Regions from separate parts of the Streptomyces sp. NPDC111507 genome, predicted to be linked through region 3. Evidence: riboswitches for the same ligand, from Rfam matches in the RefSeq annotation. Region 3 holds a riboswitch; each other region holds the start of a gene.
What was found. A riboswitch is a leader RNA that binds a small molecule or an ion and turns the genes downstream of it on or off. The one in region 3 is predicted to bind S-adenosylmethionine.
Positions count from the first base shown of each region.

Region 1: another riboswitch for S-adenosylmethionine. It lies ahead of ACZ7M2_RS13575 (putative leader peptide); the one in region 3 lies ahead of ACZ7M2_RS02220 (aminotransferase class V-fold PLP-dependent enzyme).
Region 2: another riboswitch for S-adenosylmethionine. It lies ahead of thrC (threonine synthase); the one in region 3 lies ahead of ACZ7M2_RS02220 (aminotransferase class V-fold PLP-dependent enzyme).

Region 1 covers NZ_JBVKBU010000003.1:180,146-190,549, forward strand. Annotated here, with positions in the region: gene ACZ7M2_RS13560 (ABC transporter substrate-binding protein) at 1-304, opposite strand, end outside; gene ACZ7M2_RS13565 (amino acid ABC transporter ATP-binding protein) at 385-1,209, opposite strand; gene ACZ7M2_RS13570 (amino acid ABC transporter permease) at 1,206-2,171, opposite strand; SAM riboswitch class IV at 2,640-2,786, shown strand; gene ACZ7M2_RS13575 (putative leader peptide) at 2,823-2,897, shown strand; gene ACZ7M2_RS13580 (glutathione S-transferase C-terminal domain-containing protein) at 3,135-3,824, shown strand; gene ACZ7M2_RS13585 (YceI family protein) at 3,890-4,405, opposite strand; gene ACZ7M2_RS13590 (MarR family winged helix-turn-helix transcriptional regulator) at 4,562-5,107, shown strand; gene ACZ7M2_RS13595 (maleylpyruvate isomerase family mycothiol-dependent enzyme) at 5,132-5,926, opposite strand; gene ACZ7M2_RS13600 (dioxygenase family protein) at 5,982-6,866, opposite strand; gene ACZ7M2_RS13605 (hypothetical protein) at 7,187-7,660, shown strand; gene ACZ7M2_RS13610 (MerR family transcriptional regulator) at 7,737-8,363, opposite strand; gene ACZ7M2_RS13615 (DUF3291 domain-containing protein) at 8,512-8,955, shown strand; gene ACZ7M2_RS13620 (MFS transporter) at 9,042-10,404, shown strand, end outside.
Region 2 covers NZ_JBVKBU010000004.1:567,091-577,494, forward strand. Annotated here, with positions in the region: gene groL (chaperonin GroEL) at 1-1,546, opposite strand, end outside; gene ACZ7M2_RS20265 (cold-shock protein) at 1,912-2,118, opposite strand; gene ACZ7M2_RS20270 (MoaD/ThiS family protein) at 2,579-2,854, opposite strand; gene thrC (threonine synthase) at 2,969-4,297, opposite strand; SAM riboswitch class I at 4,315-4,461, opposite strand; gene ACZ7M2_RS20280 (glucosyl-3-phosphoglycerate synthase) at 4,649-5,593, shown strand; gene ACZ7M2_RS20285 (alpha,alpha-trehalose-phosphate synthase (UDP-forming)) at 5,705-7,093, shown strand; gene otsB (trehalose-phosphatase) at 7,160-8,026, opposite strand; gene ACZ7M2_RS20295 (DUF3263 domain-containing protein) at 8,090-8,317, opposite strand; gene ACZ7M2_RS20300 (ABC transporter substrate-binding protein) at 8,352-9,629, opposite strand; gene ACZ7M2_RS20305 (ROK family protein) at 9,779-10,404, shown strand, end outside.
Region 3 covers NZ_JBVKBU010000001.1:482,642-493,045, forward strand. Annotated here, with positions in the region: gene ACZ7M2_RS02195 (C40 family peptidase) at 1-1,037, opposite strand, end outside; gene ACZ7M2_RS02200 (NYN domain-containing protein) at 1,354-2,703, opposite strand; gene ACZ7M2_RS02205 (hypothetical protein) at 2,738-2,977, opposite strand; gene ACZ7M2_RS02210 (rhomboid family intramembrane serine protease) at 3,130-3,861, shown strand; gene ACZ7M2_RS02215 (Lrp/AsnC family transcriptional regulator) at 3,858-4,139, shown strand; gene ACZ7M2_RS02220 (aminotransferase class V-fold PLP-dependent enzyme) at 4,202-5,563, opposite strand; SAM riboswitch class IV at 5,757-5,873, opposite strand; gene trpD (anthranilate phosphoribosyltransferase) at 6,019-7,083, opposite strand; gene qcrB (cytochrome bc1 complex cytochrome b subunit) at 7,239-8,879, opposite strand; gene qcrA (cytochrome bc1 complex Rieske iron-sulfur subunit) at 8,876-9,940, opposite strand; gene qcrC (cytochrome bc1 complex diheme cytochrome c subunit) at 9,937-10,404, opposite strand, start outside.

The DNA.
Region 1 (10,404 bases), on a different contig from region 3:
CGTACGCCAGCGGCGGGAACCCGGCGGGCAGCGCTCCGACGCCGACGACCAGCTTGCCGCTCTTGGCCACGGACTTGGGCAGCTCGGCGCTGATGGACTTGACCTCGGACACCTTGAGGTCGGTCTGCCGCGCGGCGCCGTTGGAGAGCGCGCCCACGATGACGGTGCCGGCGGCCGCCCTGTCGGAGGTGGTGGCCGCGTCGCTCTCGCCTCCGCAGGCGGCGAGAGCGGCGGCGAGGGCGGCGACGGCGGTGGAGGCGGTGAGGCCGCGGAGGAGTCTGCCGCGGAGGGTGAGGGTGCGCATGGCTGTCCTTGTCCGGTGCTCGTGAGTGAACCGTGAGGTGGTGAAGGCGTGCTGGGTGAAGGGGCGGGAGGGCGGGAAGTTCAGAGGACCTTGCTCAGGAAGTCCCTGGTCCGCGCGTGCGTCGGGTGGTCCAACACCTCGGTGGGCGAGCCCTGTTCGACGACGCGGCCCTCGTCGAGGAAGACGATCCGGTCGGCCACCTCGCGGGCGAAGCCGATCTCGTGGGTCACGATGACGAGCGTGGTGCCGCTGGTGGCCAGGGCCTTGATGACGGCGAGCACCTCGCCGACCAGCTCGGGGTCGAGGGCGGAGGTCGGCTCGTCGAAGAGGATGACTCCGGGGCGCAGCGCGAGGGCACGGGCGATGGCGACCCGCTGCTGCTGCCCGCCCGACAACTGGCGTGGATAGGCGTCGGCCTTGTCGCCCAGACCGACACGGTCGAGGAGGGTGCGCGCGAGCTCCCTGGCCTCGGGCCGCTTCAGCCGCCGGGTCGCCACCGGCGCGGCCGCCACGTTGTCCAGCACCGTCAGATGCGGGAACAGGTTGAAGTTCTGGAAGACGAACCCGATCCGGCCACGCTGGGCCAGGATCGCCCGCTCGCTCAGCTCCTTGAGCTTCCCCCAGCCTTCGGCCGGGGGGACCCCCATCTCCCTTCGGTCGCCGTGCCGGCGTACGCCGATGAGCTCGCCGTTCAGGCTGACATGGCCGATCTCGGGCTTCTCCAGGTGGTTGATCACCCTGAGGAGGGTGGACTTGCCGGAGCCGGACGGGCCGAGGATCACGGTGACCTCTCCGGGCCTCACGGTCAACTCCACTCCGTTCAGCACGCGTTGGGCGCCGTACCACTTGTGGACATCGCGCACCTCGACGGCGGCCGGTCGGATCTCGAGCGTCTCGCCGGTCATGTCGCCGCCTCCTTGCGGACCCGGGCCCGCAGATCACGCAGACCGGTGCGGACCTTCTGCAACGGGGTCGGCGGGAGGGAGCGCAGCGCGCCCCGCGAGTAGTACCGCTCGACGTAGAACTGGACGACGGACACGACGCTCGTGAGGATCAGGTACCAGGCGGTGGCGACCAGCAGCAGCGGCACGATGTCGCCGGGGTAGGTGGAGCCCATGCTCTGCACCGAGCCGAAGAGGTCGAGCAGCGAGACGTAGAAGACCAGCGACGTGCCCTTGATCAGGCCGATCAGCTGGTTGACGTAGTTCGGGGTGATGGAGCGCAGCGCCTGTGGGAACACGATCCTCGTGAACTGGTAGCCCTTGGGCAGACCGAGTGCGGAGGCCGCCTCGTGCTGGCCCTGGTCGACGGAGAGGATGCCGCCGCGGACCACTTCCGCCGCGTACGCCGCCTCGTTGAGGCTCAGTCCGACGACCGCGACGACCATGTCGGTGGCGAGCCGGGACTCGTCGAAGGTGAGGAAGGCGGGGCCGAAGGGCACGCCGAGGCTCAGCGTCTTGTAGAGCGCGCTGAAGTTGTAGAGGAAGAGCAGGACGACGATGAGCGGCACCGAGCGGAACAGCCAGATGTAGACCCAGCTCACCGCGCGCAGCACGGGGCTCCTGGAGAGTCGGGCCAGGGCGAGCAGGATGCCGCCGAGCAGGCCCAACACGGCGCTGTAGAGCGTCACTTCGAGGGTGATGAGCAGGCCGTCGAGGATCGTGGGACGCAGGAACCAGTACGCGAACCGGTCCCACTGGAAGAAGGGGTTGGTCGCCAGCCCGTGGACGATCTGGGCGACCACGACGAGCGCGACGGCCGAGGCGATCCAGCGGCCGGGGTGGCGCAGGGGCAGCACGCGTCGTGCCGCGGCCGGGCGGGGCTCCGTCGTGCTCAACGGCACGGCGGAGCCCAGGGATTCACTCATGGAGGGCTCCAACGAATGCGGACACACCGCCGTCGGCCCGTACGGCGGCGGTGCGCGCGGGGACAGACGGATGTCAGGGGTACGGAGGGAGGAGAGGCTCATCGACAGCACGCCGGCGGGGCGGCGGGCGAGGGAGGTCGAGCCGTGCGGACGTTCAACGCCGCGGAAGGCGGAAGCGGTCAGCCCTGACAGCGACAGCGGGCACCGCGGGAGCTACGACACAGTGCGGCGGCTGGGCAGCCGTGGCGCCGCGAAGCGGTCGTCCCGTCAGCTGCGTACATCGCGTTCACCGTCACCATTCCGCCCCGCTGGGCCTCGAACGCACCGGAATCGATCCGGTCCGATGCGGCGTAAGTTAGGCACGGCCCCAAACGAATGTCAACGCGCTCCGGCCGGAACGACCACGTGGTGAGACCGCGCATATGCCTTCTTGACGGCTCAGCGGACCGCACCGAGACTGACGGGGACGGTCACGATTGTCAGCGCCCGTCGTGCGGGTTCCTCCCGTTCGACGCGGTTATCGGCCCCGGCCCGCTGACAGGCAACCCTTCCACCGCGACGGGGTGCCCCGGGTGACGACCGGGTCCCGCCGGCGCGGCGGGGCAAGCGTGGTCTCGCCTCTCGCGAGCCCCGGACACGGGAGCGATGAGAATGGCCAGGAGGAGCACGAACGGTCTGACCAGGCGCCTGCACATCGATCTGCAGCGGGTCTCCAGCGCGTACTGAGCGCTCCGCTGGAAGTGCCGGGATGTGCCGTGGATCGTCTGCGGCGCCCTCGTGGCTGGTCGCGCGGTTCCCCGCGCCCCTTCAGGGCGCTGCCGCACCGCAGCGGACTTCACCCGACCCGCTTCGTCCGGTCAGGCACGTCCCGCGATCCGGACCGGCTCGTACGTCAGCGCAGTCACTCCGTTCCGCCACCGCCGCCCAACGGGTCGCGGGGGCTTCGACGTTGCCTGGAGAGTCATGCCCAAGACAGTCTCGCTCGCCGCCCCTCGCCCCCACCGCATCCGCAGCCGCATCGGCGTCGGCCTGGCCGGCGGTTTCTACCCGGCGCCGCACCGCTATCAGCTGTACCTCGCCGAGGGCTGTCCGCGCTCGCTGCGCATCTCGATCACCCTGGAGCTGCTCGGTCTCCACGACTCGGTCGCCGCCACGCTGCTGACGCTTTCCGCCGAGACACCCGAGGCGTTCGCCGCACTGCGCGGCGCGTACGAGGCCACCTGGCACCACTACGACGGTCCGCTCACCGCGCCCGCGCTGTGCGACCGTTGGAGCGGACGGATCGTGAGCAACCACACGCCGGACATCCTGCGTGACCTCGCCGGACTGCCGGTCTGTCAGGGCGAGGCCCGCCTCCCCCGGCTGAACCCACCGGCCCTCATCGCGGACATCGACGCCTTGCGCGAACTCCTCGACCGGGACGTCACCCTCGCCGCGCGGGCGCTTGCGCGCACCACGGCACTCCAGTCGCTGGACGGGCAACTCGCCTCGCACGTCTACGCGTTGGGCGACGAGCTGACGGCCGCGGACGTCGATCTCTGGGTGGCCCTGACCCAACTCGGCCCGACGGAGTCCCTCTCCCCCTATGGGCGGCTCCGGGACTACGTACGTCGGCTCGACGCCCACCCGGCCTTCCACGGCACGGTGCGCTGAGCGCGTACGCCAAGGTCGCCGGGGCCGGTAGGGCCGTAGGGCCCGGGCCCCGGCGCCACGTCGGCTCAGCCCTTGGCGCGGGTGAAGACGAGCGTGCCGGTGACGGTCGTCAGGCCGCGGATCATGCCCATCTGGTTCCAGCCCATGTCGAACTGGTCGCGGTCCACGGTGAACTCCGCGGTGAGCGTGACGGTGTCGGCGCTCGCCCCGGTCACCCGGCCGGTGACGGGCTGCGGCCGGCTGATGCCGCGCACGGTCAGCTGCCCGTTGATCTCCACGGTGTCGTCCTGACCGAGGACGGCGTCGCGGACGGCGAAGGTGATCGTGGGATGGCGGTCGGCGTCGAAGAGGTCGGCGGAGCGCAGGTGCGTGTCCCGCTTGGCGTTCTTCGTGTCCAGGGACGCGACATCCAGGGTGATGGTGCCGCGGGCGGTCCCGTCGGGCTGGACCTCGCCCTCTCCGACGACTCCGGTGAAGGTGCCCTTCACGGTGACCATGCCCCACATCGTCTTGTGCTTGATGGCGACGGTGGTACGGGCGGGGTCGAGCTGCCACAGGCCGGTTTCGACGGCGACGGTCATGAGAGTTCTCCAGACGGTTACGGGCAGTGCACAGGGGTGCGCGACGCACGGGGCACGCGGCACACGGGGACTGTGGGGACAATGCAGTCATCCAAATTTGGATGACTCCACGCTAGCCGGTTCTTCAAATTTGGACAACCGGTAGACTGTGACACTATGGCCGACCCTTCCGCCCCCGCTGACCTGCCCGAACGCGAGCCGTCGGGCGACGGTGAGCTGTTGCCCGCTCCGCTGCGGGCCTGGATGCGTCTCCTGGCGGCGGCCGGGGCGATCGAGCAGCAACTGCGCACCCGCGTCAAAGACGCCCTCGACGTCTCGCACGACGAGTTCCTGGTGCTGTGCCTGCTGGCCGACCAGCCCGGATCCAGCCTGCGGATGACTCAGATCGCGGAACTGCTGGGCCGCCCCAAGACGCGGCTGACCTATCAGGTGGCGTGTCTGCAGCACGCGGGACTGATCACACGGCGCTCGGCGTGCGGCGACCGGCGCGGTATCGAGGTGGCCCTCACGGACAAGGCGCGTCGGCTGCTGCGCGAGTCCACGGGCCCGCTGGCCGACGCCGTCTCACAGGCCATCGCACAGACGGCCTGCGCGCAGCGCTACGAGGCCCTGCATGACTTGCTGCCACCCTCGCCGTGTCCCGGTGCGGACTCCGGGCGGGTCGAGGGTGGCGATGCGGCCCCCGAGGGGCCGGGGAAGTAGCCCCTCAGGGGATGGACCGGCGGATCAGAACCCGGGGAAGACGCGTCGCAGGTCGTCCAGGGTGAGGGTGTCGCCCTTGAGGGTCACCTCGGCCGGGGTGTGGGTGGCGGCGTGGCGGCCGGTGACGAGCCGCAGCCACCACTCGGCCGGTGCGCTCAGGACGGCGTCGGGCTCGGCCGGCTCGTCGGTGAGCGCGATCGCGTCGACCAGGTCGAGCCCGAACGCGCGCCGGGGAGCGGTGGTGTGGACCGCGAGCCGAACCTGCCGCCCGTCGAGAGCCTCGACCTTGCCGAGGAAGCCTATGAGCAGTCCGGCCTGGTCGAGGAGCGGCTCGACCGCGGCGGGCGCCAGGACCGCCGTACGGTCGAAGGCCACCTCGACGTCCCAGGTGTGGTGGGTGAACTCGCCGAGCCGCAGACCCGCCACCGTCGCGACGTCCACGGGCGCGGGCAGGAAGCCGAGGTCGACCCGGAGTTCGGCACGGGCCCGCGGGTCGAGCGCCTCGTACCCGCGCACCAGCGCCTCGTTGGCGGTCACGAAGCTCTCGGCGCGCTCGACCGGGGACATCGCGTCCCAGCGCGCCCACACCGACTTGTTGAAGTCGCCGTCCTTGGGCCCGGTGCCGTGCAGCGCGCCCTCCAGGGAGGCGAGGCCGATCTCCGCGCCGCTGCCCAGGTGGCTGAGGACCTGGGACACGTCCCACTCCGAAGCCCCGGACGGCCGGGTGAGGTCGGCGGTGGCGAGCCCGTGCACCACGGCGGTCAGGTAGTCGTGTCCGCCGCGCAGGGCGTCGATGGTCCGGTCGGCACGGTCGTTCATGTCTCAACTCCGTCGAAGTGGCAGCGGTTTGTGTCGGTACGGAGGGTTCAAGGGTTCACACCGCGGTCTGGAAGGACCGCTTGGAGAAGCCCATCATGAAACCCTCGACGGTGGTGCGCACCGCCCGGTCGGCACTCGGGGCGGCGCCCAGCGTGACGAACAGCGGGATGTAGTGGTCAACCGTCGGATGGGCGTACGGCATTCCGGGCGCCCTGGTCCGGAAGGCCGCGAGTTCGTCCACGTCGCCGCGGGCGAGCGCGTCGGCGACCCAGGCGTCGAAGTCCGAGGACCAGCCCGGCACTTCGCCCTTCGTCAGCATCTCGCGGGTGAGGAAGGGCAGCCCGTGCGTCATGAAGCCCGAGCCGATCACGAGGACGCCCTCTTCCCGCAACGGGCCGAGCCGGGCGCCGAGTTCGAGAAGCCGGCCGGGGTCGCGGGTGGGCAGGCTGAGCTGGAGCACCGGGATGTCACCCAAGGGGTACATGGCCATCAGCGGCACCCAGGCTCCGTGGTCGAGGCCGCGGGAGGGGTGCTGGTACAGCGACTCGCCGTCCGGCATGGTCCCGGCCACGCGGTGCGCGAGGGCGGTCGCGTCGGGGGTGTCGTACGTCATCGTGTAGTAACGCGGATGGAAGCCGCCGAAGTCGTGGACGAGCGGGGTGTGCGCCGCCGGGGCGGACAGGCTCAGCGGTGCCGCCTCCCAGTGTGCGGAGACGATCAGGACGCTCTTCGGCTTCGGCAGGGACTGGGCCCACTCGAACAGTTCCCGCAGCCAGGGTCCGTCGTCGAACAGCGGGGGCGCGCCGTGGCTCAGGTACAGAGCGGGAAGCGGTCCGTCGGCGGGCGTCCACGCGCGCTGGGACCGGGCTCGCGGCAGCGCGTCGATCAGGAACCGGTCGTACGCTCCGGCGGGCACCTCGGGATCAAGGAGGGAGTTCATGCCGGTCCTTACGTGAGTGAGGGCGCCCCGGCCTGCGGGTTCAGGGTATTAACTTGAACATTCAACTTTGACTCTAGGTCACTCCATGGGAGACGTCAACCAAACGGCCGCGGACGGAGGCGTCGGAGGTCCGAAGGAGGACGCCGTACGCGATCGGAAGTAGTCCGAGCTCCGTATACGGGATCGGACGCCGGTTGGACGCGGTGGCCGACGGGCTTCACTAGATTCGGCCGGAGTCCACGGTCACGTGCAGCACGGTCAGGTGCAGCTCAGCGGTGGACCGTCCGGAGTTCGGGCTGCCCACCGAAGGAGTCCACCGCGTGTCGCACCATCCCTCCGTTCCCTCGCCCCACGACCGGATCACCGGCCCCCACCCCGCCCGGCACACCGCTTTGCTCCTGCTGCGCGGGTACACCGACGGCGACGCGCGGACCGTCGCCTCGGCCCTGGACACCCTGGACGATTCCGCCCTCGACGACACGTACACCTATCTGTGTGCCGTCATGGACGTCACCCTGCGCCTCACCCTGACCGCCCAGCCCGCGGCCCGTGACGTGGGTCGGGCCGCCGAACAGGCGGCCACGGCGGCTCCCCCGCACTACGAGTTCGCCTTCGGGCAGGCGGTCCGGGCCTGGGCGGCGGGCGACACGGAGGCCCTGACCCGCGCCGCCGACGCGGATCTCCCGGGGGCCGTGCATCTGCTGGCCGTGATGACCGTGGCCCTGGGCGTCTCCGTCCTCGACCATGACGGCCTGAACGCACTTCTCAACTGCCTCCCGGAAGACCCGCGCTGATCGCGACCACCACCTGATCGGCGCCCCCGGTCAGCGCCACCCGAACCTTACGGTCCGCCCCCTGGCGACCGTCCGCTCATCGGTGACCGCCCCCGTGGCGCCGCGCCGACTCGTTCTCCTGGGCCATGCGGCGCAGCGCCATCAGCGCGGGTTCGAGCAGGACCGTGAGCAGCAGCGCGCGCTCGGCCAGTTCCAGCGGGTCGTCGATTCCGTCCAGTTGGTCGAGGTCGAGCGCCGCGGTGCGTTCGGCCAGCCGGGCGTACGGCACGAGCGCGCCCCGGTCGAGCGGGACGCCCAGGCCGCGCAGCGAGCCCAGGGTCTCGGCCAGAGTCGCCCGCGCGGGCGCCGACTCGTGGATGTCCCAGCCCAACTCCTCTACGAGCGCGTCGACTTCGGCCCGCTCAGTGGAGTCCTGCGCGGATTCCTCGGCGGGCCCGATCGAACCGACGGTGAGACCGAGTAGGCGATGAGTGTCGCCGGTGTGCCCGACCAGAGCTCCCAGGACCTCCCGGACGGTGCCGACGGACAGCCCCCGGACGCCGGTCAGCGCGCGGATCAGGCGCAGCCTGCGCAGATGGTTCCCGTCGTACTCGGCCTGGGTCGCCGACAGTTGCCGGCCGGCCGGGAGCAGCCCCTCGCGGAGGTAGTACTTGATCGTCGTGACGGAGACGCCACTGAGGCGGCTCAGCTCGGACATGCGCATCGGGTCGGCTCCGCTCTGGTCATTGGATACCTTCACTGTCTAACATGGATAGCGGAGGTATCCAAAGGGCGCTCCCCGGGTCTCCGTCCGTTGAGCGCGCCCCTGGGCCTCCGTCCTCCGCCCTGCCTCTGTGGAAGAAGGCGCCACCGTGCCCACGCTCCCCTGGACCACCGTCGACGTGCCCGCACCGGACTCCCGGGCGTTCGTCATGGCCTCGCGCTTCGAGGTCCGTTCCTTCCGTGACGTACCGCGTTTCTTCCTGCGGTCCCTGGCGGCGTGGAAGCAGGTGAAGGGCGCGCCCGGCGCGTACGGCGCCACGCTCGTCGCCCAGCCGCTCAAGCGCACCTTCTGGACGCTGTCGGCCTGGGAGGACAAGCGGGCCCTTTACACCTACGCGAAGTCCGAACCGCACCGCTCGATCATGACCGGCCTGCGGTCCACGACGAGCGCCTCGGTCTTCACGTTCTGGGAGCCCCCGGCCTCGGAACTCCCCCTCGACTGGGCGGACGCCCGGCGACGGCTCGCCGAGCAGGAGCGCGCCGATGCCACCGGCGCGCGCGGACCTTCCGGCACCGGACCCGACACCGCCTGACACTCCCCGCACCTCCCGCACCTCCCTTCCTCGCCCCCACCCCCTCCCCCGGACCAACTCTTCGTCGCCCAAGGAGACATACCGTCATGACACTGTCCGAGCAGAGCCCTGCCCTGGACGACCCTTCGGTCGACCCGGCGCGCGAGCGACGAAAGGTGCCGCTGTGGCTCGCGATCGTCGCGTGCAGCGTGCCCATGTTCATGGTCGCGCTGGACAACCTCGTCGTCTCCACGGCGCTGCGCACCCTGGCCGTGGACCTGGAGGCGTCCACCCAGCAGCTCCAGTGGTTCGTCAACGCGTACGTGCTCAGCTTCGCCTGTCTGCTGATGACGGGTGCCGCCCTGGGCGACCGGTTCGGGCGCCGGCGGGTCTTCGTGATCGGCATCGTCGTCTTCACCCTGGCCTCCGCCGGCTGCGGACTGGCCGACAGCAGCGCGCAGTTGATCGGCTGTCGCGCCGTCCAGGGCTTCGGCGCCGCGGCCGTGATGCCGCTGTCGCTGACCCTGCTCTCCCAGGCCGTGCCGGAGCGGCTGCGCGGCCTCGCTCTCGGTCTGTGGTCGGGCATCAGCGGGCTGGCGGTGGCGATGGGCCCGGTGGTCGGCGGCGCGGTGGTCGACGGGCTGGACTGGCGATGGATCTTCTGGATCAACGTGCCGGTGGGTGTCGTGGCCGTACCCCTCATCCTGCTCACGCTGCGCGAGAGCTCGCTTCCGGGCGTCCGCCTCGACCTGGTCGGGATGGTGCTGGCCGCCGCCGGACTGTGCGCCGTGGTGTGGGGCATCGTGCACGGCGACACGGACGGCTGGACGTCGGCGAAGGTGCTGGGGGCGTTCCTGGGGGGCGCGGTGCTGCTCGCCGTCTTCGTGGCCTGGGAGGCGCGGGTTCCCGAGCCGATGCTCCCGCTCTCGTTCTACCGGGTACGCGCCTTCACCCTGACCAACGTCGTCTCCGCGGCGATGTACTTCGGCGTCTTCGGTTCGCTGTTCCTGCTCGCCCAGTACCTCCAGATCGTGCCGCAGCGCACGCCGTTCGAGGCCGGAGTGCGCACCCTGGCCTGGACCCTGATGCCCATGTTCGTCGCTCCCGTCGCCGGACTGCTCTCCGACCGGGTGGGCGGCGGCAGGCTGATGGCCCTCGGGCTCTTCCTCCAGGGCGTGGGTCTCGGCTGGATCAACGTGGTCGCGGAGATCGACACCCCGTACTCCTCCCTCGTCGCCCCGATGATCGTCGCCGGTGTAGGTATGGGCCTCGTGTTCGCCCCGACGGCCGCGGTCGTCCTCGGCTCGGTCAGCAAGGAGCACGCCGGCAAGGCCTCCGGCGCCAACACCACCGTCCGCGAGATCGGCGGCGCCCTCGGTATCGCGGTCCTCAGCTCGGTGTTCGTCGCCCACGGCGGCATGGGCACGCCCCAGCGGTTCATCGACGGTCTGCACCCGGCGGTGTGGGTCG
Region 2 (10,404 bases), on a different contig from region 3:
CCTCGGTGGTCAGGAACAGCGCGGCGATGGAGGCGGCGTTCTGCAGGGCAGAGCGCGTCACCTTCGCCGGGTCGATGATGCCTTCGGCGATCATGTCGACGTACTCACCGGTCGCGGCGTTCAGGCCGTGGCCGACGGGCAGGTTGCGCACCTTCTCGACGATGACGCCACCCTCGAGACCACCGTTGACGGCGATCTGCTTGAGCGGGGCCTCCAGGGCGAGCCGCACGGCGTTGGCGCCGGTCGCCTCGTCACCCGAGAGCTCGAGCTTCTCGAAGACCGAGGAAGCCTGGATGAGGGCCACGCCACCACCGGCGACGATGCCCTCCTCGACGGCCGCCTTCGCGTTGCGAACGGCGTCCTCGATGCGGTGCTTGCGCTCCTTGAGCTCGACCTCGGTGGCGGCACCGGCCTTGATGACGGCCACGCCGCCGGCCAGCTTCGCCAGACGCTCCTGGAGCTTCTCGCGGTCGTAGTCCGAGTCGGAGTTCTCGATCTCGGCACGGATCTGGTTGACCCGGCCCTGGACCTGGTCGGCGGAGCCGGAGCCGTCCACGATCGTGGTCTCGTCCTTGGTGATGACGACCTTGCGGGCACGGCCCAGCAGGTCCAGACCCGCGTTCTCCAGCTTGAGGCCGACCTCCTCGGAGATGACCTCGCCGCCCGTGAGGATGGCGATGTCGCCGAGCATGGCCTTGCGGCGGTCACCGAAGCCCGGAGCCTTGACGGCGACGGACTTGAAGGTGCCACGGATCTTGTTGACGACCAGGGTCGACAGGGCCTCGCCCTCGACGTCCTCGGCGATGATCAGCAGCGGCTTGCCGGACTGCATGACCTTCTCGAGGAGCGGCAGCAGGTCCTTGACGTTGCTGATCTTCGAGTTGGCGATCAGGATGTACGGGTCGTCGAGGACGGCCTCCATACGCTCCATGTCGGTGGCGAAGTACGCCGAGATGTAGCCCTTGTCGAAGCGCATACCCTCGGTGAGCTCAAGCTCCAGACCGAAGGTCTGGGACTCCTCGACGGTGATGACGCCTTCCTTGCCGACCTTGTCCATCGCCTCGGCGATGAGCTCGCCGATCTGGGTGTCGGCGGCGGAGATGGAGGCCGTGGAAGCGATCTGCTCCTTGGTCTCGACATCCTTGGCCTGCTCGAGGAGGGCACCGGAGACGGCCTCGACGGCCTTCTCGATACCGCGCTTGAGAGCCATCGGGTTGGCGCCGGCGGCTACGTTGCGCAGGCCCTCGCGGACGAGCGCCTGGGCGAGAACGGTCGCCGTGGTCGTACCGTCACCGGCGACGTCGTCCGTCTTCTTGGCGACTTCCTTGACCAGCTCGGCGCCGATCTTCTCGTACGGGTCCTCGAGCTCGATCTCCTTGGCGATGGAAACACCATCGTTGGTGATCGTGGGGGCGCCCCACTTCTTCTCGAGGACGACGTTGCGGCCCTTGGGGCCAAGGGTGACCTTGACGGCGTCGGCGAGCTGGTTCATCCCGCGCTCGAGACCGCGCCGTGCCTCCTCGTCGAACGCGATGATCTTGGCCATGTGAAGTGGTCCTCCCGGACTGGGGTGGATTGCTCCGGACCGCGCTGGCGCCCGCGACGGACGGCCTGCCTGCCCCGTGGTTCCTTGCACCACCTGGCCTGCGGGCCTCACCGACCCGGTCCTTCGTTATCACTCTCACCTTCAGAGTGCTAACGCCAATGATTAGCACTCGCCCCTGCCGAGTGCAAGCGCCTTCCCTTGATCCGCAGGTGAGAAGGGGCGCGCAACCCGCGCGTCGCGCCGGTGCGCGAGCGGGCCCACGGCCGTGTCGAGCGGGCCCACGGCCGCGTGCGGACAGGCCGAAGGGCTCGTACCCCAGGGGATACGAGCCCTTCGTCACGTCGAACAGTCAGTCGGCGCGTGCTTCAGCTGGTCGCGAGTCGGACCATGTCCGCCTGCGGCCCTTTCTGGCCCTGCGAGATCTCGAAATCGACCCGCTGACCCTCTTCCAGGGTGCGGTAGCCGTCCATCTGAATCGCGCTGTAGTGGACGAATACATCCGCACCACCGTCGACCGCGATGAAGCCGTACCCCTTCTCCGCGTTGAACCACTTGACGGTGCCCTGAGCCATGCCTAACTCCCCTATTACTGGCCCTTGCACAGGACCGCACTTCGCGGACCCGGGTCAGACCTCACCCCCCAACGGTTGGGGGTGTGCGCCGGAACGCGTCGACCGCGGCTGAATGTATCTGTCCAACTGCCGTCTGCAACAGGTCAATCGGACGAGAATTCCGGGCACGACCGATCGGGAATATGGGGAGAATATGCGAAGATTCAGGGCAAGTCGGGCCCCATAAAAGCCGTATAAGGCTCATAAGCGCGGGACACTTTGGCTATTTCTTGCCGGACTTCGGGCGCGAACTCATATGCGCCCGGCATGCAAAGTGCAGCGCGTTCCCCAACTGTACCGCGCTCAACCATGCAGAATTGCCCCCTCCGCTTCTCTCGCGGAGGGGGCAATTCGATGAACTCTCGGTAATTGGCATTACCAAGGGTAACTATCTCACCCTGGGTAACGACTCGCGAGGCGGTCAGCCGCCGGCGACGGCGGGAATGATCGAGACGCCCGCGCCGTCCGGTGTCGCCGTCTCCAGACCCTGCTCGAAGCGGACGTCGTCGTCGTTCACATAGACGTTGACGAACCGGCGCAGCTTGCCCTGGTCGTCCAGGACGCGCGCGGCGATACCCGTGTGGTTCTTCTCCAGATCCGCGATGACCTCACCGAGGGTCCCACCCTCGGCCGTCACCTCGGCCTGACCACCGGTGTAGGTGCGCAGGATGGTGGGGATGCGGACGGAAACGCTCATTCTTGTGACCTCCGGTCAGGTAAGGGCTTTTAGGGGCGCGGGGCGTGACTGAATATGCGGCTCCGCCGCGTGGGCGCGACCAGCCCCCACCGGCCCGCAGACGAACAACGACGCTTACGCGAGCCCGGCTTCCCGGAAGGAGTCCAGGCTCGGACGAATGGTCGCCGTCAGACCCGTACCCGCCACCGCGTCCAGCGTCTTCAGACCATCACCGGTGTTCAGGACCACGGTGGTCAGACTCGGGTCGAGGAGCCCGTTCTCGATCAGCTTCTTCGTGACACCCACGGTCACCCCACCCGCCGTCTCCGCGAAGATCCCCTCCGTACGCGCGAGCAGCTTGATCGCATCGACGACCTGCTCGTCGTTCACGTCCTCCACGGCCCCGCCCGTGCGCCGCGCGATGTCCAGCACGTACGGCCCGTCGGCCGGGTTGCCGATGGCGAGCGACTTGGCGATGGTGTTCGGCTTCTGGGGCCGTACGACGTCGTGGCCCGCCTTGTAGGCGACGGACACCGGCGAGCACCCCTCGGCCTGGGCACCGAAGATCTTGTACGGCTTGTCCTCGACCAGTCCGAGCTTGATCAGCTCCTGAAGACCCTTGTCGATCTTCGTGAGCTGGGAGCCGGAGGCGATGGGGATCACCAGCTGGTCGGGGAGCTTCCACCCCAGCTGCTCGCAGATCTCGTACGCCAGGGTCTTGGAGCCCTCCGCGTAGTACGGCCGCAGGTTGACGTTGACGAAGCCCCAGCCCTCGCCGGCCGGGTCGCCGATCAGCTCGGAGCAGAAGCGGTTCACGTCGTCGTAGTTGCCCTCGATGCCGACGAGCTCGCCGCCGTAGATCGCGGCCATGACGACCTTGCCCTGCTCCAGGTCGTGCGGGATGAACACGCAGGAGCGGAAGCCGGCGCGGGCGGCGGCGGCACCGACGGCGCCGGCGAGGTTGCCCGTGGAGGAGCAGGAGAGAGTGGTGAAGCCGAACGCGCGGGCGGCCTCGATGGCCTGGGCGACGACGCGGTCCTTGAAGGAGTGCGTCGGGTTGCCGGAGTCGTCCTTGACGAAGAGCTTGCCGGCCTCGACGCCCAGCTCGCGGGCGAGGTTGTCGGCCTTGACGAGCTTGGTCCAGCCGGGGTTGATGTTCGGCTTGTCGGCGACGTCGGCCGGGACGGGCAGCAGCGGCGCATAGCGCCAGATGTTCGCGGGGCCCGCTTCGATGCGCGCCCGGAGTTCTTCGGTTTCGTAGGCCGAGAAGTCGTACGCGATCTCCAGCGGGCCGAAACACTCCTCGCAGGCGAACACGGGGCCGAGCGGCACGCGGTGCCCGCACTCGCGGCAGGAAAGCGCGGCGGCGGGTCCGAGATCCACACCGACTACGGTGGTGGTGTCGCCCGCGACAGGGTTCGTGGTGCTTGCAACGGTCGAATGTGCAACAGTCTGCGCAGCCATGGAGGCGAGGCCCTTTCTCCTCATCTTCCTCACGACGCACTTCGCCGTGAGACGGATTTGGCACCTTCCCGAGCCGGGAGCCTCGCCACATCAATGTGACAGGACCAGCTGGAGGGTTGCCGGGGCTTCATCGGGCCGTATCCCTCTGCCCCTCTGGATGAGCGGTATTCGGTTGTGTCGTGCGGTGGTGCGTGTGGAGCGATGGTCCCCAGATGATCTACGACATGCGATGGTCATCCGCGTTGTTCAAGACTGTAACCGAAGGCCAGGACAGTTGAGATAGTCGTCCGAACCGCGAGATGGATCACACCGTGAGACACCGGGTGATCAGACAGTGAGGAGCCGCAGACCGTGCTGAAGGAAACTGAGCGCTGGCTGAGCAATCGCTCCTGGTCCGTGACCGATCGCCCGCTCCACGGACTCATGTCCGCCAAACGGGCCACGGGCTCCTCGGTGAGCGTCGTCCTGCCCGCGCTGAACGAGGAGGAGACGGTCGGCGAGATCGTCGCCGTCATCCGCCACGACCTGATGCAGCAGGTGCCCCTCGTCGACGAGATCGTCGTCGTCGACTCGGGCTCGACCGACCGCACCTCGCAGGTGGCCGCCGCGGCGGGCGCGCGCGTGGTGCACCGGGACGAGATCCTGCCGCGCATCCCGGCCGTGCCCGGCAAGGGCGAGGTGCTGTGGCGTTCCCTCCTCGTGACGAGCGGGGACATCATCTGTTTCATCGACGCGGACCTGAAGGAGTTCTCCTCGGACTTCGTCTCCGGAATCGTGGGGCCGCTGCTCACCGAGCCCGGTGTGGACCTCGTCAAGGCGATGTACGACCGTCCGCTCGGCGGTGCGGCGGGGCAGGGCGGCCGGGTCACCGAACTCATGGCCCGCCCCCTCCTCAACATGCACTGGCCGCAGCTGGCCGGCTTCGTGCAGCCGCTCGGCGGGGAGTACGCGGCCCGCCGCTCGCTGCTCGAACAGCTCCCCTTCCCCGTCGGGTACGGGATCGAGCTGGGCATGCTGGTCGACGCCCTGCACCTGGTGGGCCTGGACGCGCTCGCCCAGGTCGACGTGGGCGTGCGCAAGCACCGCCACCAGGACGGGCAGGCGCTGGGCCGGATGTCCGCCGCGATCTACCGCACGGCCCAGCTCCGGCTGGCCCGCGGCCACCTGATCCGCCCGGCCCTCACCCAGTTCGAACGGGGCGGGGACGGTTTCGAGCCGCACACGTACTCGGTGGACACGGAGGAACGTCCGCCGATGGTCGAAATCTCCGAATACCAGAAACGAAGGGCGGCGTAGAAGCTCCCCGTCAGGGGCGCGGGGCTGCGCGACAAGCCCCCACCGGCCCGCGGACGGCATACGGCTGAAGGGAACGTTTGAGCGTTTCCACCCGGGGCTAAGTTTCGAGGCATGGCTTCAACGCAAGGCGCCCACAACATCCTCGTCGCCTCCAACCGCGGCCCGGTCACCTACGAGGTCCAGGAGGACGGCTCGCTGCGCGCCAGGCGCGGTGGCGGCGGGCTGGTCTCGGGCCTCTCCGCGATCGGGCCGGACGCGGGGGCCCTGTGGGTGTGCTCGGCGCTCGGCGACGGCGACCGCGAGGCGGTCCGGCGCGGGGTCGCCGAGGACGGCGTACGGATGCTGGACATCGACGCCGACGTGCACGCGGACGCGTACAACGGCATCGCCAACTCCGTGCTGTGGTTCGTCCACCACATGCTGTACCAGACCCCGCTGGAGCCGGTCTTCGACGCGGAGTTCCGGCGCCAGTGGGCGTCGTACGAGGCGTACAACCGCGCGTTCGCCGAAGCACTGGCCGCGGAGGCCGCGCGGGGCGCGGTGGTGATCGTCCAGGACTACCACCTGACCCTCGTCCCCGGGATGCTCCGCGAACTCCGCCCCGACCTGCGGATCGGCCACTTCTCGCACACTCCCTGGGCGCCGGTCGACTACTTCCGGATGCTGCCCGACGACATCGCCGAACAGGTGCTGCGCGGCATGCTCGGCGCGGACCGGCTCGGCTTTCTCACCCAGCGCTGGGCGGACGCGTTCACCGCCTGCTGCGACGCGCTCGTCGGCGGGCTCGGCGACACCCGGATCGGCGTGCACGGGCTCGGCGCGGACGCGGACTTCCTGCGCAGGCGCTCGCACGAGGCGGACGTCGCGGACCGGATGGCCGCGCTGCGCGAGCAGATCGGCGAGGGCCGCAGGACGATCGTGCGGGTCGACCGGACCGAGCTGTCGAAGAACATCGTGCGGGGCCTGCTGGCGTACCGGCAACTGCTGGAGGACCACCCGGAGTGGCGCGAGCGCGTCGTCCATGTGGCCTTCGCCTACCCCTCCCGTCAGGACCTGGCCGTCTACCGCGACTACACGGCCGAGGTCCAGCGGGTGGCGACCCAGATCAACTCCCAGTACGGGACCCCGGGTTGGACCCCGGTCGTCCTCCACGTCAAGGACGACTTCGCCCGCTCCCTGGCCGCCTACCGGCTCGCCGACGTCGCCCTCGTCAACCCCATCCGCGACGGCATGAACCTCGTCGCCAAGGAGGTGCCGGTCGTCTCCGACGAGGGGTGCGTGCTGGTGCTCTCCCGGGAGGCGGGGGCGTACGAGGAGCTGGGCGAGGACGCGGTGGTGGTGAACCCGTACGACGTGGTCGGCACCGCGCGGGCGCTGGACGCGGCGCTGACCATGCCGGTGGGGGAGCGGGCGGAACGTACGAAGCGGTTGGCTGCCGCCGGGACGGCGTTGCCTCCGGCGCAGTGGTTTCTTGAGCAGTTGCGGGAGTTGGAGGGCTGAGTAGGGAGTTTGCCGGCCCCGGGTCGTGGGGGCCGGTCGCGCAGTTCCTCGCGCCCCTACGGGGCGCTAGTGCGCCGCCAACGCTCTCAGCAGGCGTACGACTCCCGCGGGGCCGTCGACCACGAGATCCGCCCGTTCGGCCAGTTCGGTGACTTCCGTGCTGCCGCTGCACACCAGCAGGCCCGGGACGCCGTCCGAGCGGAGTTTGTCGACGGCGGCGAAGGCGGGGAGGTCGCCCAGGTCGTCGCCGGCGTACATGACGGCCTCGGCGTGGACCTCGCGGACGTATTCCAGGAGGGCGACGCCCTTGTCCATGCCCGGGGGACGGAGTTCGAGGACCATCCGACCGGGTTCGACGATCAGGCCGTGGCGGGTGGCGAGGTCGGCGAGGGGTTCGCGCAGTGCCTCGAACGCGGCCAGGGGGTCCTCGGCGCGGCGGGTGTGGACCGCGACCGCGCGGCCCTTCTCCTCGATCCAGGTGCCGTGCCAGGCGCCGATCCCGTCGAGGACCCCGGGCAGCTCGGCGCGGACGGCGGCGACGCCGGGGTGCGGGGCGGGGGCGTTGACGGTGCCGGTGCGGGCGTCCCAGCGTTCGGCGCCGTAGTGGCCGAGGACGACCAGGTGGTCCAGGCCCGGTACGCCGGCGAAGCCGCCGTGGCGGACCGCCACGCCGGCCGGGCGGCCGGTGACGACGGCGACGGAGGCGACCCTCGGGGCGAGGGCCGCGAGGGCGGGAACCGCGTCGGGGTGGGCGCGGGCCTGCTCCGGGTCGGCGACGATGGGGGCGAGTGTTCCGTCGAAGTCGAGCGCGATGACGGCCCGGTCGGGCCGGGTGAGGATGGCGTCGAGGCCGTCGCGTCCGGCGGGGGTCACGGGTGTCGGCAAGGGTTCCGTGACGTCCGGGGATTCCGGGTCTTCCGAGTGGCTGCCCATGCTCCGACCCTATCCGCGTGCCCCCGGGCGCACCCACGGCTCACCGAGTCACACCGGGCGGTGTCAGCGTTCCGCGCGGCGGGTGTCCCGGATGCGGCGGAGGCGGTTGACCGTGATCGGGTCGTGGGCGAGGGCGCGGGGGTCGTCGAGGAGGGCGTTGAGGAGCTGGTAGTAGCGGACGGGGGCGAGGCCGAGTTGCTCGCGTATCGCTCTTTCCTTCGCGCCGGGCCCCGCGAAGGAACGGCGCTCCATGGCGAGGATCCCCCGCTCCCTCCCGCTCAGTTCGTCCATGACCGCACCGTAGCGCCCACCACCGACAGCGCGGCTACCCCGCGGAGTCCATCGTGGTCGCTGTCTGCTGGAGCGAGCCAAGGATCCCGGCCGGGCTGCCGTCCGGGGAGACCGCCTTGCCGATCTGCTTCTTGATGTCGGCGCTGACAGCGGCCCAGGACGTCTTGCCCACCGGATAGAGCTGGGAGGAGGGGAGCTCGTCCAGGAACGGGGCGAGGTCCGCGTCGTCGCTGTCCGCCGCCATCGCCTCGGACGCGGACGTCGTGACCGGCAGCAGGTCGTACTTGTGCGAGAAGGCGAGCACGTTCTTCTCGCTGTAGACGTAGTCGAGGAACGTACCGATCTGATCCCGGTGGCCGTTCTTCTTGAAGGCCATCATCCAGTCGGCGACACCCATCGTGGCCCGGGTCTTCCCGCTGACGCCGGGCATCGGCACCATCCCGAACTTCACGCCCTTGTCGGCGGCCGTCTTCATCAGCGTGGGGTGCCCGTTGAGCATCCCGACCTCGCCGCGCGCGAACGCCGCGAAGGCGTCCGCACGATTGAGCTTCGCGGGCGCGACCGGTCCGGTCAGCCCCTTGCCGACCAGGTCGTCCTTGAGCCAGTTGAGGGTGGCGACGTTCTGGGCGGAGTCGAGGCTGTAGGTGCCGACGTCGTCGGTGTAGCCGTCGCCGCCGCTCAGCAGCCACTGCATGGTCTCGGCCTGCGCCTCCTCGGGACCGAGGGGCAGCGCGTACGGGATCTTCACTCCCCGGGCCTTCAGGGCCCGCGCGTCGGCGGCGAGCTCGCTCCACGTCGTCGGCGCGCTGAGACCCGCGGCGGAGAACAGCTTCTTGTTGTAGAAGAGCAGCCGGGTGGAGGCGGCGAACGGCATGCCGTACTGCACCCGGTTCATCTTCCCCGCATCGGTGAGCTGGGCGACGAAGTCGGCCTGGACGGGTATGGAGAGCACCTCTTCGGCCCTGTACAGGTCGCCCTTGTCGGCGTAGTCGGCGTACGCGCCGATCTGCGCCATGTCGGGGGCGTCGCCCCGCGCCACCATCTCCTTGACCTTGCGGTCGACGTCCGTCCACGGGTAGACGGTGACCTCGACCTTGGTCCCGGGGTGGCCGGCCTCGTACGCCTTCACGAGCTCGTCCCAGTACTTCTGGGAGCTGTTGGCCTTGGAGTCCCCGTAGTCGGCGGCCACGAGTCTGAGGGTCACGTCCCCGGAACCGGCCGAGCCGCCGCAGCCCGCGAGGGTCGCCGTCATGCCCAGCGCGGACGCCGCCGCGATCAGTACCGTCCTACGTCCTGTCCTACGCGCCTGCACCGCACTTCTCCCAACCCCCGGCCGCCCCTGTCCCGAGGCTGCCCGTCTTTGCTTCTGCGTCCGTTGCATCCGTCTCGGAATGCGGATACAAGGTCTACACCACGCGAGTGGACTAGACCTCTCCTGGGGTAAGGGGCGACACTGTCCCCGTGAGACATGTCATCGCCCTCGATGTGGGCGGCACCGGGATGAAGGCCGCCCTGGTCGGGTCGGAGGGCGAGCTCCTCCACCAGGCCCGTCGCGCCACCGGCCGCCAGCGCGGTCCGGACGCCGTGGTCGACGCGATCCTCGACTTCGCGGCCGAGCTGCGCGCGTACGGCGAGCACCACCTCGGCGAGCCCGCGGCGGCCGCCGGAGTCGCCGTCCCCGGCATCGTCGACGCCGGCCGGGGCGTGGCGGTGTACTCGGCCAACCTGGGCTGGCGCGACGTCCCGATGCGCCGGCTGCTCGGCGACCGGCTGGGCGGGGTGCCGGTGGCGCTCGGACACGACGTGCGCACCGGCGGGCTCGCGGAGGGCCGGATCGGCGCGGGACAGGGCGCCGACCGTTTCCTGTTCGTCCCGCTCGGCACCGGCATCGCGGGCGCGATCGGCATCGACGGCGGCGTCGAGGCGGGCGCGCACGGTTTCGCGGGCGAGATCGGCCATGTCGTCGTACGCCCCGGCGGGACCCCGTGTCCGTGCGGGCAGCACGGCTGCCTGGAGCGGTACGCGTCCGCCGCCGCCGTCAGCCAGGCCTGGGCCGAGGCCTGCGGGGACCCGGCGGCCGACGCCGC
Region 3 (10,404 bases):
ACCCGGACGCCGAACTGGAAGGCTCCACCGATGGTGCTCATCGACTCGTAGCGCACGACGGTTCCGGTGCGCGGGGCGTGCAGCACCTGGCCGTTGCCCGCGTAGAGACCGACGTGATGCAGGTCGCCGAAGAAGAAGACCAGGTCGCCGACCTGCAGATCGCTCTGCGAGTAGATGCGGGTGCCGATGGTCGCCTGCGACTCCGAGGTGCGCGGGATGGAGACACCGGCCTGGGCGTAGGACCAGGAGGTGAAGCCGGAGCAGTCGAAGTAGCTGGGGCCGACGGCGCCGTATTGGTAGGGCGTGCCTATCTTGGTCTGTCCGGCGGAGAAGGCGGCTCCGGCGCGCCCGGACGCGGGTGTACCGGGGTTACCGAGAACGGTGCGCTCGCTGGCGCGGGTGGCGCGGGACTGCTGCGCGTCGAGAGCCGCCTTCTCCTTGGCCGTCAGGGAGTTGAGGAGCTTCTGCGCCGCGGCGAGCTTGGTCTGGACCGTCTTCTTCTGCTTGGCCAGTTCCGTACGGGTGTCGGCGAGGTCCTTGAGCTTCGCGGAGGCTTCCTGCCGCTGCTGGGCGAGCGAACGCTGCTTCTCCTGGACCTTCTTCAGCGCCTCGACCTGCTGACTGCTCAGCTGGTCCATCGCGGACGCCTTGTCCAGGTAGTCGTCCGGGTTCGAGGAGAGGAACAGCGCCACGGAGGGGTCGATGCCGCCGGTGCGGTACTGGGCGCTGGCCATCGAACCGAGCCCGTCGCGCAGGGCGTTCAGCTCGTCCTGGCCGCGGGCCACGTTGTCCTGCAGGGTGCTGATTTCCTTCTCCAGCTTGTCCTGCTTCTCCTTGGCCCCGTCGAGCTTCTCGGTGGCCTGCTCGGTCTCCTCGTAAAGCTTGTCGACCTTGCTCTTGACCTCGTCCTTGCTCGGCTTCTCGCTGGGCGCGGCGTTGGCGGCGTTGGCGCTGAGGGCCACGGCAGCGGCGGCGACGGTGGTGAGCACGGTCACACGGGTGCGGCTCGGCTGCTTGGGTCGACGGTGGGACGCCACGAAGGCGAGCTCCTTCTTCCTCCAGCCGCCTGCCGAGACGCCGACGGGCGGTGTCCCCCCACCGTCACTCCCAATGAGTGATCACCCGAGTGGAGGTTCGAGCCCCGACCCTAGTGACCCTCCTGTGATCAGTTCAAATCCAAACCTGAAAATTCTTCGTCACCCAGCGCATTCTTTGCACTCAACTCACGTGCAGTGATGTGGGGCTGACGCTACGTTGCGTGAAGGTTTCGCCAATTCGGGCACAACGCCTGGATGTTACGGATGGGACGTACGGGCCCTTTGGTGCGTACGGCGCAGATCGCCGACGACCGTCTCAGCCGCGCGAGAAGCGCTTGAGAAGCACCACGGAGGCCACCGGGCGAGCGCCGGCCTTGGCGATCCCGTCGGCCACCTCACGGTCGGTGGAGACCACGATGACGGGCCGCCCGGGCGGCTCGGCGCGCACCAGCTGGCGGATCAACTCGTCCGCCGTGACACCCGCCTTGGAGAACAGCACCCGCACCCCGCGCGGCGGCGCGAGCAGCACGGGCGCCGCCAGCTCGGCCCCGTCGAAGACACACGTCACCTCGGCCCCGGTCTGCGCGGCGAGCTGCGAGAGCTGCCCCAACAGCCTGAGGCGCTGCTTCTCCAGCGGCATCTGCGGATAGCCGGTCTTGGTGACGTTGTAGCCGTCGACGACCAGATGCGCCTGTGGCAGCGCGAGCAGCTGGTCAAGGATCGCGGGATCATTTTCGGACAGGGCACGGGTCGCGATGTCCTTGGGCGTCATGCGCCCCGGTTCGACCGCGTCCACGGTCTCCGCCGGCCGTACGGACACGGGGGGCAGCGCGAGCTCCCGGCGCAGCCCCTGGGCCGCCTCCAGCACGGTGTCGAGCAACAGCCGTACGCGCATGTCCTCGACGCTGCGACCCTCGCGCGCCGCCTTGCGGGTGGCCTCCAGGGCCGCCTCGGCCTCGGAGAGCCGTGCCTTGAGCCGCCGGGTCTCGCTCTCGGCGGCGGACACCTGGGCCTGCCCGTCCGCCCGCGCGGTGTCCATCTCGCCCTGCAGCTTGCGCAGCGCGGCCTCGCCCCGCTTGACGTCGCTGAGAGCGCCGCGCAACTTGCGGTGAAGCGATTCCGCTTCCCTCTTCGCGGACTCCAACTCCGTGCGCAACCGCTCGGTTTCGGCCTTGGTCTGACCACGTGCCTGCGCGAGCTCCTCGCGCAGTCGCTCCAGCTCCGCCCGGCTCTCCTCGTCGGCGCGCTCGGCGTCCGCCCGCAGGGCCTCCTCGCCCGCGGCGGTCACCAGCTTCACCCAGCCCGTGGGGCGCAGCACATAGGCCGCGGCCGCCACGTCCAGCGGATCCGCGGCCGGCGGCGGCGCGCCCGAGTCGAGGGCGTCGGCGAGCTCCGACTGCGCCTCTCTGAGCTTCTCGGCGATGCGCTGCCGGAACAGCGGATCCGTCTCCAGCGCGGTGGCCATGGCGTTGCCGGCGAACTTCGCGCGCCGGTTGGGGGCGAACCGCGCATACTGCCGCAATGGGGCGGGCAGTTCGGCGACGGTCAACCCGCCGAAGCCGTCCGACACGATCTGTACGACCCGTCGGCGCACCCCGTCGGGCAGCGGACGGTCGAGCACCTCAGCGGCGCCGTCGTCCGGCTCCCCGCCTGTGGTCTCCACCATCCGTCACCCCAATGTCTGTGCGGGGCCCGCTCCCTCAGGAGCCGGCGCCCGGCCTGTCCACCAGTTCCACCTGGTCCACCGCGTTGCACCACCGGCAGCGCACCGACTCGATGGTCTCACTGACCACCTTGCGCTCCTCGACGTTCGGCTCACCGGCCAGGTCGAGGTGCACATACTCGACGACCTTGGACGAGCGGGTCACGTCGAATCGCGTGAGGTTGCCGCAGAGTGTGCAGCGCCAGCGAGTCTCGGCGGTCGGGAGGGGAACCGTCATGTGGCAGTCGCTTTCCTTCTAGTGTCCGTCCAGCGCCGGTCTCCGGCGCGTGTGGCTCGTTACCCTACGGCCTGGCGGGTACTCGACGCTCGGCCGTCCACGGCGGCGAGGCACTCTGCGTGCATCGGTCCGGTTACGTCATGCTCTGTCCCATGATCAGCACCTGGGGTACGGCGGTCGGCAGGACGATGCGCGGTCAGTCCGCGCCGGTGACGTACGGGCTGATCTTCCTGTGCTGCCTGATCTTCCTGATCGGTCCCGCCTCGGGACTCAATCCGTCGTTCGGCACCGGGGACGCGCTGGTGGTCGCCCAGCGGGCCTACTTCCGGCGCTGGGGCGTGATCCCCGCCGAGCTCTTCGACGGGACCCCGAGCGCCTGGCTCACCCCGGCCACGGCCCTGTTCATCCACGGCAGCTGGCTCCACCTCCTGGGCAACATGCTCTTCTTCTACGTCTTCGGAGCGATGACCGAGGAGCGCATGGGCCACGTCCAGTTCGTCGTCTTCTACGTGGTCTGCGGCTACCTCGCTCTGCTGGGTTACGCGATCGCCAACTCGGGCTCCGAGCAGACCCTGGTCGGCGCCTCGGGGGCGATCTCCGCGGTCCTCGGAGCGTTCCTGTACCTGTTCCCCAGGGCCCGGGTGACCAGTCTCTTCCCGTTCCTCTTCTTCTTGCCGCTGCGCTTCCCCGCCTGGGTCGTGCTGCCCTTCTGGGTGACCCTGCAATGGCTGGCGGCGGGCCGCAGCCCCTCGGGCCCCGGGGTCGCCTATCTGGCCCACCTGGTGGGCTTCTCGCTGGGGTTCGTCTACGCGTGGGTGCGGTTCGGGCGGCCGACTAGAGTGAAAACCCCAGCAGCAGCACCCGAGGGAGAAAACCAGCCGTGATCACCGCGATCGTGCTCATCAAGACCAGCGTGGACCGGATCCCCGAGATCGCCGAGTCGATCGCCGCGCTGGACAGTGTCAGCGAGGTCTTCTCCGTCACCGGTACGTACGACCTGATCGCCATGGTCCGGGTGAAGGCCCACGACGACCTGGCGGACGTCATCCCCGGCAAGATCAGCAAGATCCCCGGCGTCGAGGGGACGGACACCCACGTCGCGTTCCGCACGTACTCCCAGCACGACCTGGAAGCGGCGTTCGCCATCGGCCTCGACAGCTAGGCACAGGCGCGGGGTTCATTCGGGGATGTGGGGGCGGCGCCCCCACGTACCCCCGGCCGACCTCAGGCCGCCGGGACGCAGCGGCCGTCCTCCGTGCGGTAGTTCCACTTCGCCCCGTCCCGCACCAGTTCCCGCACCGCGCGCACGAACCGCTCCACATGCTCGTCGGGCGTACCGGCCCCGAAGCTGACGCGGATCGCGTTGAGGGACTTCTCCCCGGGCGCCGCCTCGGGCGCCCCGCACTCCCCCTGCGTCTGCGGATCACTGCCGAGCAGCGTCCGCACCAGCGGGTGGGCGCAGAAGAGACCGTCCCGCACCCCGATCCCGTACTCGGCGGACAGCGCGGCCGCGAAGTGCGAGCTGTTCCAGCCCTCGACGACGAACGAGATGACGCCGACGCGCGGGGCGTCGTCGCCGAAGAGCGACAGGACGCGGACCTCGGGCACCTCGGCCAGACCGGCGCGGACGGCCCCGATCAGCTGCTCTTCGCGGGCGACGAGCGTGTCGAAACCGGCCTCGGTCAGCGCCTTGCAGGCGGAGGCGATGGAGTAGGCGCCGATCACGTTCGGCGAACCGGCCTCGTGCCGGGCCGCGCTCTCATGCCACTCCACGTCCACGCCGCCGTCCACCCGCCGCGTGACCTTGCGGCTGGCGCCGCCGCCCGCGAGGTACGGCTCGGCCTCGCGCAGCCAGTCGGCGCGGCCCGCGAGCACGCCGGAGCCGAACGGCGCGTACAGCTTGTGCCCGGAGAAGGCGACCCAGTCGACGTCGAGGTCCCGCACGGACACCGGGTGGTGCGGGGCGAGCTGGGCGGCGTCCAGGACGATCCGGGCACCGTGCGCGTGCGCGGCGGCGGCCAGCTCGCGCACCGGCCACAGCTCGCCGGTGACGTTCGAGGCGCCGGTGACGCAGACCAAGGCCGGGCCGTGGGGGTCTCGGACGGCGAGAGCCCGCTCCAGGGCCGTCACGGCCTCCTGCGGGGTGCGGGGCGCGTTGAGGTAGGTGACCTGGGCGTCCTTCCACGGCAGCAGCGAGGCGTGGTGTTCCGTCTCGAAGACGAACACCTGGCAGTCGGCCGGAAGGGTGGCGGCCAGCAGGTTGAGGGAGTCGGTGGTGGAGCGGGTGAAGACGACCTGGTCGTCGCCCCGGCAGTCGAGGAACTCCGCGACGGTCCTGCGGGCGTTCTCGAAGAGGTCGGTGGACAGCTGGGAGAGGTACCCGGCGCCGCGGTGCACGCTGCCGTAGTACGGGGCGTACGCGGCGACGTCGTCCCACACCCGCTGGAGGGCGGGGGCGCTGGCGGCGTAGTCGAGCGCGGCGTAGGTGACCTCACCGCCGGTCACGAGCGGGACGGTGACATCTCGCCCCAGAACGGGCAGAGGGGCACAAACGGTCTGGTCGGCGGCAGCGGTGGAGACAGACATGGCGAGCTCCTGTGAGAGGCAGGCGGAATCGCTGCGCGGGCCGGGCGCACGGGGGTACGGGTGTGCGACTGCACGGCTCGGCGCAGGGAGGAAAGGCAAAAGGGGTGTGCGGAGGCGGGGCTCTACGCCCTATCGCATTCGCTTGCTCACAGAAGGCTCCCTCGAACGACCAGGACCCCTGGGATTCTCGAGGGGTCCGCGCTTGCCGTAGACCTCGCTGCCTACGGCCTGGTCTTCACCCGGGGCACCCCGCCACGGACGGAGGGTTGCCGGACAGCCGGCCGGGGCCTGATGGCTGTCGCTCATGACCTGATACGGCATCCTGCCACAAGATCTTCCACCCGCAACCCGGCGTCCGTATACCGGGACGCCGAGTGGGCCCAAAGATCGCGCAGTTCCCCGCACCCCTGAAGAGGCTCGGGGAACTGCGCGGGCAACCCCCACCGGCCCGCGGACTACGACTGGCTCGCCGCCACCCAGCGTTCCAGCGTGCGCTTCGCCGCCCCCGAGTCGATCGCCTGCGCCGCCTTCACCATCCCGGCACGGAGCTGGTCCGCGAGCGGCGCGTCGGTCGGCGACAGGGCGACGAGGGCCGCGGCGGAGTTCAGCAGCACAGCGTCCCGTACGGGCCCCGTCTCGCCGCCCAGCAGGCGACGGGCGACGTCCGCGTTGTAGGACGCGTCGGCGCCGCGCAGGGCCTCCACGGGGACGAGTTCGAGGCCGACGTCACGCGGGTCGAAGCGCTCCTCGGTGACCTTGCCGTCGCGGACGATCCAGACCCGGGACGTCGCGGTGGTGGTCAGCTCGTCCAGGCCGTCGTCGCCGCGGAAAACGAGCGAGGAGTTGCCGCGCTCGGCGAACACGCCCGCCACGATCGGCGCCATGCGCAGGTCCGCGACTCCGACGGCCTGTGCCTTCACCCGCGCCGGGTTCGTCAGCGGACCCAGCACGTTGAACGTGGTCCGGATCCCCAACTGCCCCCGCGCCGCCGCGACATGACGCAGCGCCGGGTGGAACTTCACCGCGAAGCAGAAGGTGATCCCGGCCTCCTCCGCGACCTCGGCCACCCGCTTGGTCGTCAGGTCCAGATTGACGCCGAGCTTCTCCAGGACGTCCGAGGCACCGGACGCGGAGGACGCGGCCCGGTTGCCGTGCTTGACGACCTTGGCGCCGGTCCCGGCCACGACGATCGACGACATCGTGGAGATGTTCACCGTCTTCGCGCCGTCACCGCCCGTACCGACGATGTCGACGGTGTCCCCCGGCACCTCGATCACATTGGCGTGCTCGTACATCGTCCGGACGAGACCGGAGATCTCCTCGACCGTCTCGCCCTTGGCCCGCAGCGCCACCGCGAACCCGGCGATCTGCGCGTCCGTCGCCTCGCCGCTCATGATCCGGTCCATCGCCCAGGCCGTGTCGTCCGCGCTCTGGTCGCGGCCCTCGAGCAGGCCGTTCAGCACCACGGGCCAGGAACGGCCCGCCGCGGTGTTGCCTCCAGCGGGGTTCACAGCGCTCATAAGCCGCTCCTGGGTCCGTCGTCCCGGCCAAGGGACGTCTTGTGTAGATGGGAACACCCTATCCAGGCCCGGAGACGGCAAAGAGCCCCCGTCCAGGCAATGGACGGAGGCTCTCGCCGTGGCGATCAGTGAAGACCGGTCAACCGGTCGCAGGATCAGTGGTGGCCGTGGCCGCTCGTGATCTCCTTGTACTCCTCGACCGTGGGCTTGGGGATCTGGCTGTCCTCCCCGTAGAAGCCCTCGCTGAGCTTGGAGCGCAGCCTCTCCGAGCCCTTCACCTTGCGCTCGACACCGTTCTCGTCGACCGTCGCGCCGATCTCGGCGGGCTGGTACTGCTCGTGAGCGGTGAGCGTGTGCAGGGCCTCCTGGCTGAGCGGCTCGTGCACCTCGATGAACTCACCGTGCGGCAGGCGCTTGATGATGCCCGACTCGCGGCCGTGCAGCACCTTGTCCTTGTCGCGGCGCTGGAGGCCGAGGCAGACCCGCTTGGTGATGACGAACACGATCACCGGCACGACGAAGAAGCCGATGCGCACGAACCAGGTGATCGAGTTGATCGACAGGTGGAAGTGCGTGGCCCAGATGTCGTTGCCACCACCGACGAGCAGGACGAAGTACCAGCTGATCCAGGCGGCACCGAACGCGGTCCGGGTCGGGACGTTGCGCGGGCGGTCCAGGATGTGGTGCTCACGCTTGTCGCCGGTGACCCAGGACTCGATGAACGGGTAGACCGCGATCGCGACCAGGACCAGCGGGAAGATCACCAGCGGGATGAACACGCCCAGCACGAGCGTGTGACCCCAGAGGTTGATCTCCCAGCCCGGCATGACACGGATCAGACCCTCGGAGAAGCCCATGTACCAGTCGGGCTGGGCGCCCGTGGACACCATGTCCGGACGGTAGGGGCCCATGGACCAGATCGGGTTGATCGAGGCGATCGCCGCGATGGCCGCGATGACACCGAAGACCAGGAAGAAGAAGCCTCCGGCCTTGGCCATGTAGACCGGCAGCAGCGGCATGCCGACGACGTTGTTGTTCGTCTTTCCGGGGCCCGCGAACTGCGTGTGCTTGTGGTAGAAGACCAGGATCAGGTGGCCGACCACCAGCCCGAGCATGATGCCCGGCAGCAGCAGGATGTGGACCGAGTAGAACCGCGCGACGAAGTCGCCGCCCGGGAACTGGCCGCCGAAGAGGAAGAACGCCAGGTACGTGCCGACGACCGGCACGGACAGGACCGCGCCCTCCATGAAGCGGACACCGGTGCCGGAGAGCAGGTCGTCCGGGAGCGAGTAACCGGTGAAGCCGGTGAACATGCCCAGGACGAACAGCAGGAAGCCGAACAGCCAGTTGACCTCACGCGGCTTGCGGAACGCACCCGTGAAGAACACGCGCATCATGTGCACGAACATGCCGGCGAGGAAGACCAGCGCCGCCCAGTGGTGGATCTGCCGGACCAGCAGACCACCGCGCACCTCGAAGGAGATGTGCATGGTCGAGTTGAACGCCTCGGACATCAGCTGTCCCTGCAGGGGGACATAGCTGCCGTGGTACGTGACCTCGTTCATCGACGGGTGGAAGAACAGCGTCAGGTACACACCCGTGAGGATGATGATGATGAAGCTGTAGAGGCAGATCTCACCCAGCATGAACGACCAGTGGTCGGGGAAGATCTTGCGCATGTTGGACTTGGCCAGGGAGTAGATCCCGAGCCGTCCATCGGCCCAGTCGGCGACTTTCTCGCCGGCCGGGGCCTTCTCGCGCGAAGGGCGCGAGTCGGAAGTGGTGGTAGTGCTCATCCGCGCTCCCAGAAGGCAGGACCGACGGGCTCTTCGAAGTCGCCGAGCGCTTCGAGGTAGCCCTGTTCGTTCACACCGATGCGCAGCTGCGGCAGGGCGTGACCGGCCGGGCCGAAGATCACTCGGGCACCGTCGGAGAGGTCGAAGGTGGACTGGTGGCAGGGGCAGAGCACGTGGTGCGTCTGCTGCTCGTACAGGGAGATCGGGCAACCGACGTGGGTGCAGATCTTCGAGTACGCCACGATGCCCTCGTGCGACCAGGCGAGCTCGCGCTTGTCCTTGATGTTCTCCGGCTGGAGCCGGACGATCATCAGGGCCGCCTTGGCGATCTGGAGCTGGAAGTCCTCGTCGTGCTCCTCCAGGCCCTCGGGCTTGGCGAAGGTGAGCGAGCCGACGGCGACGTCGGAGGCGCGCAGCGGCTCGTTCGTGTTCATGTTGACGAGCAGCTTGCCCTTGGACCAGAGCGTGTGGCGCAGCTTGGTGCCGGGCAGCGGACCCAGGTCGCGCAGCAGCATGACGCCGGAGAGCGGGAACAGGGCCAGCGCGCCGAACATCGTGTTGCGGATCAGCTTGCGGCGGCCGAGCGCGGACTCCTTGGCGCCCTGCTTGAAGTCGGCCAGGACCTTGGCCTTGACCTCGGGCTCCGCCTCGATCGGGTGACGCTGGTCGGCGATCTCCACGTCGGACATCAGGGTGCGGGCCCAGTGGACCGCGCCCGCGCCGATCGAGAACAGCGCCACACCGAGGGTCATACCCAGCGCGAAGTTCAGCGCGCTGATGTGCCCGAGCGGGAAGACGAAGATCGACTGGTCCCTCGGGATCGCCACGTACGAGGCGATGAACCCGACGGTGGCCAGCATCGACAGCGTGAACAGCATGGCGACGACGCGCTCGGACCGCTTGGCGGCCCGCTCGTCGATGTCCTGGACGCGGTGCTCGTGGGGCGGCAGGCCCGGGTCCGCGAACGGGTTGGTCTCGTCCGCGAGGGCTACCGCGCCGTGACCGTGCTCGTCGACCTGCTCAGCGGGCAGGTTCTCTTCTGGAATGTCTTGGCTACTCATGACTTCTTGGCCTTTGCGGTCCGAGCGGCGACCCAGACGGCGACGGCGACCAGGGCGCCAAGACCGAAGATCCAGCCGAAGAGGCCTTCACTGACCGGCCCGAGGCCACCCAGCTCCAGACCGCCGGGGCTCTCGGTGTCGTCACCGTTGACCGCGTTGAGGTACGCGATGATGTCCTTCTTGTTCTTCTCCGACAGCGTGGTGTCGGGGAAGGACGGCATGTTCTGCGGGCCCGTCTGCATGGCCTCGTAGATGTGCTTGGGGTCGACACCTTCAAGGCTCGGCGCGTACTTGCCGTGCGTCAGGGCGCCGCCCTTGCCGGTGAAGTTGTGGCACTGCGCGCAGTTCGTACGGAAGAGCTCGCCGCCCTTGGCGATGTCCGCACCCTCGGGGCTGACCTGGCTCTTCGTCGGAATCGTGGGACCGGCGCCGAGCGAGGCGATGTACGCCGCGAGCTGGTCGAT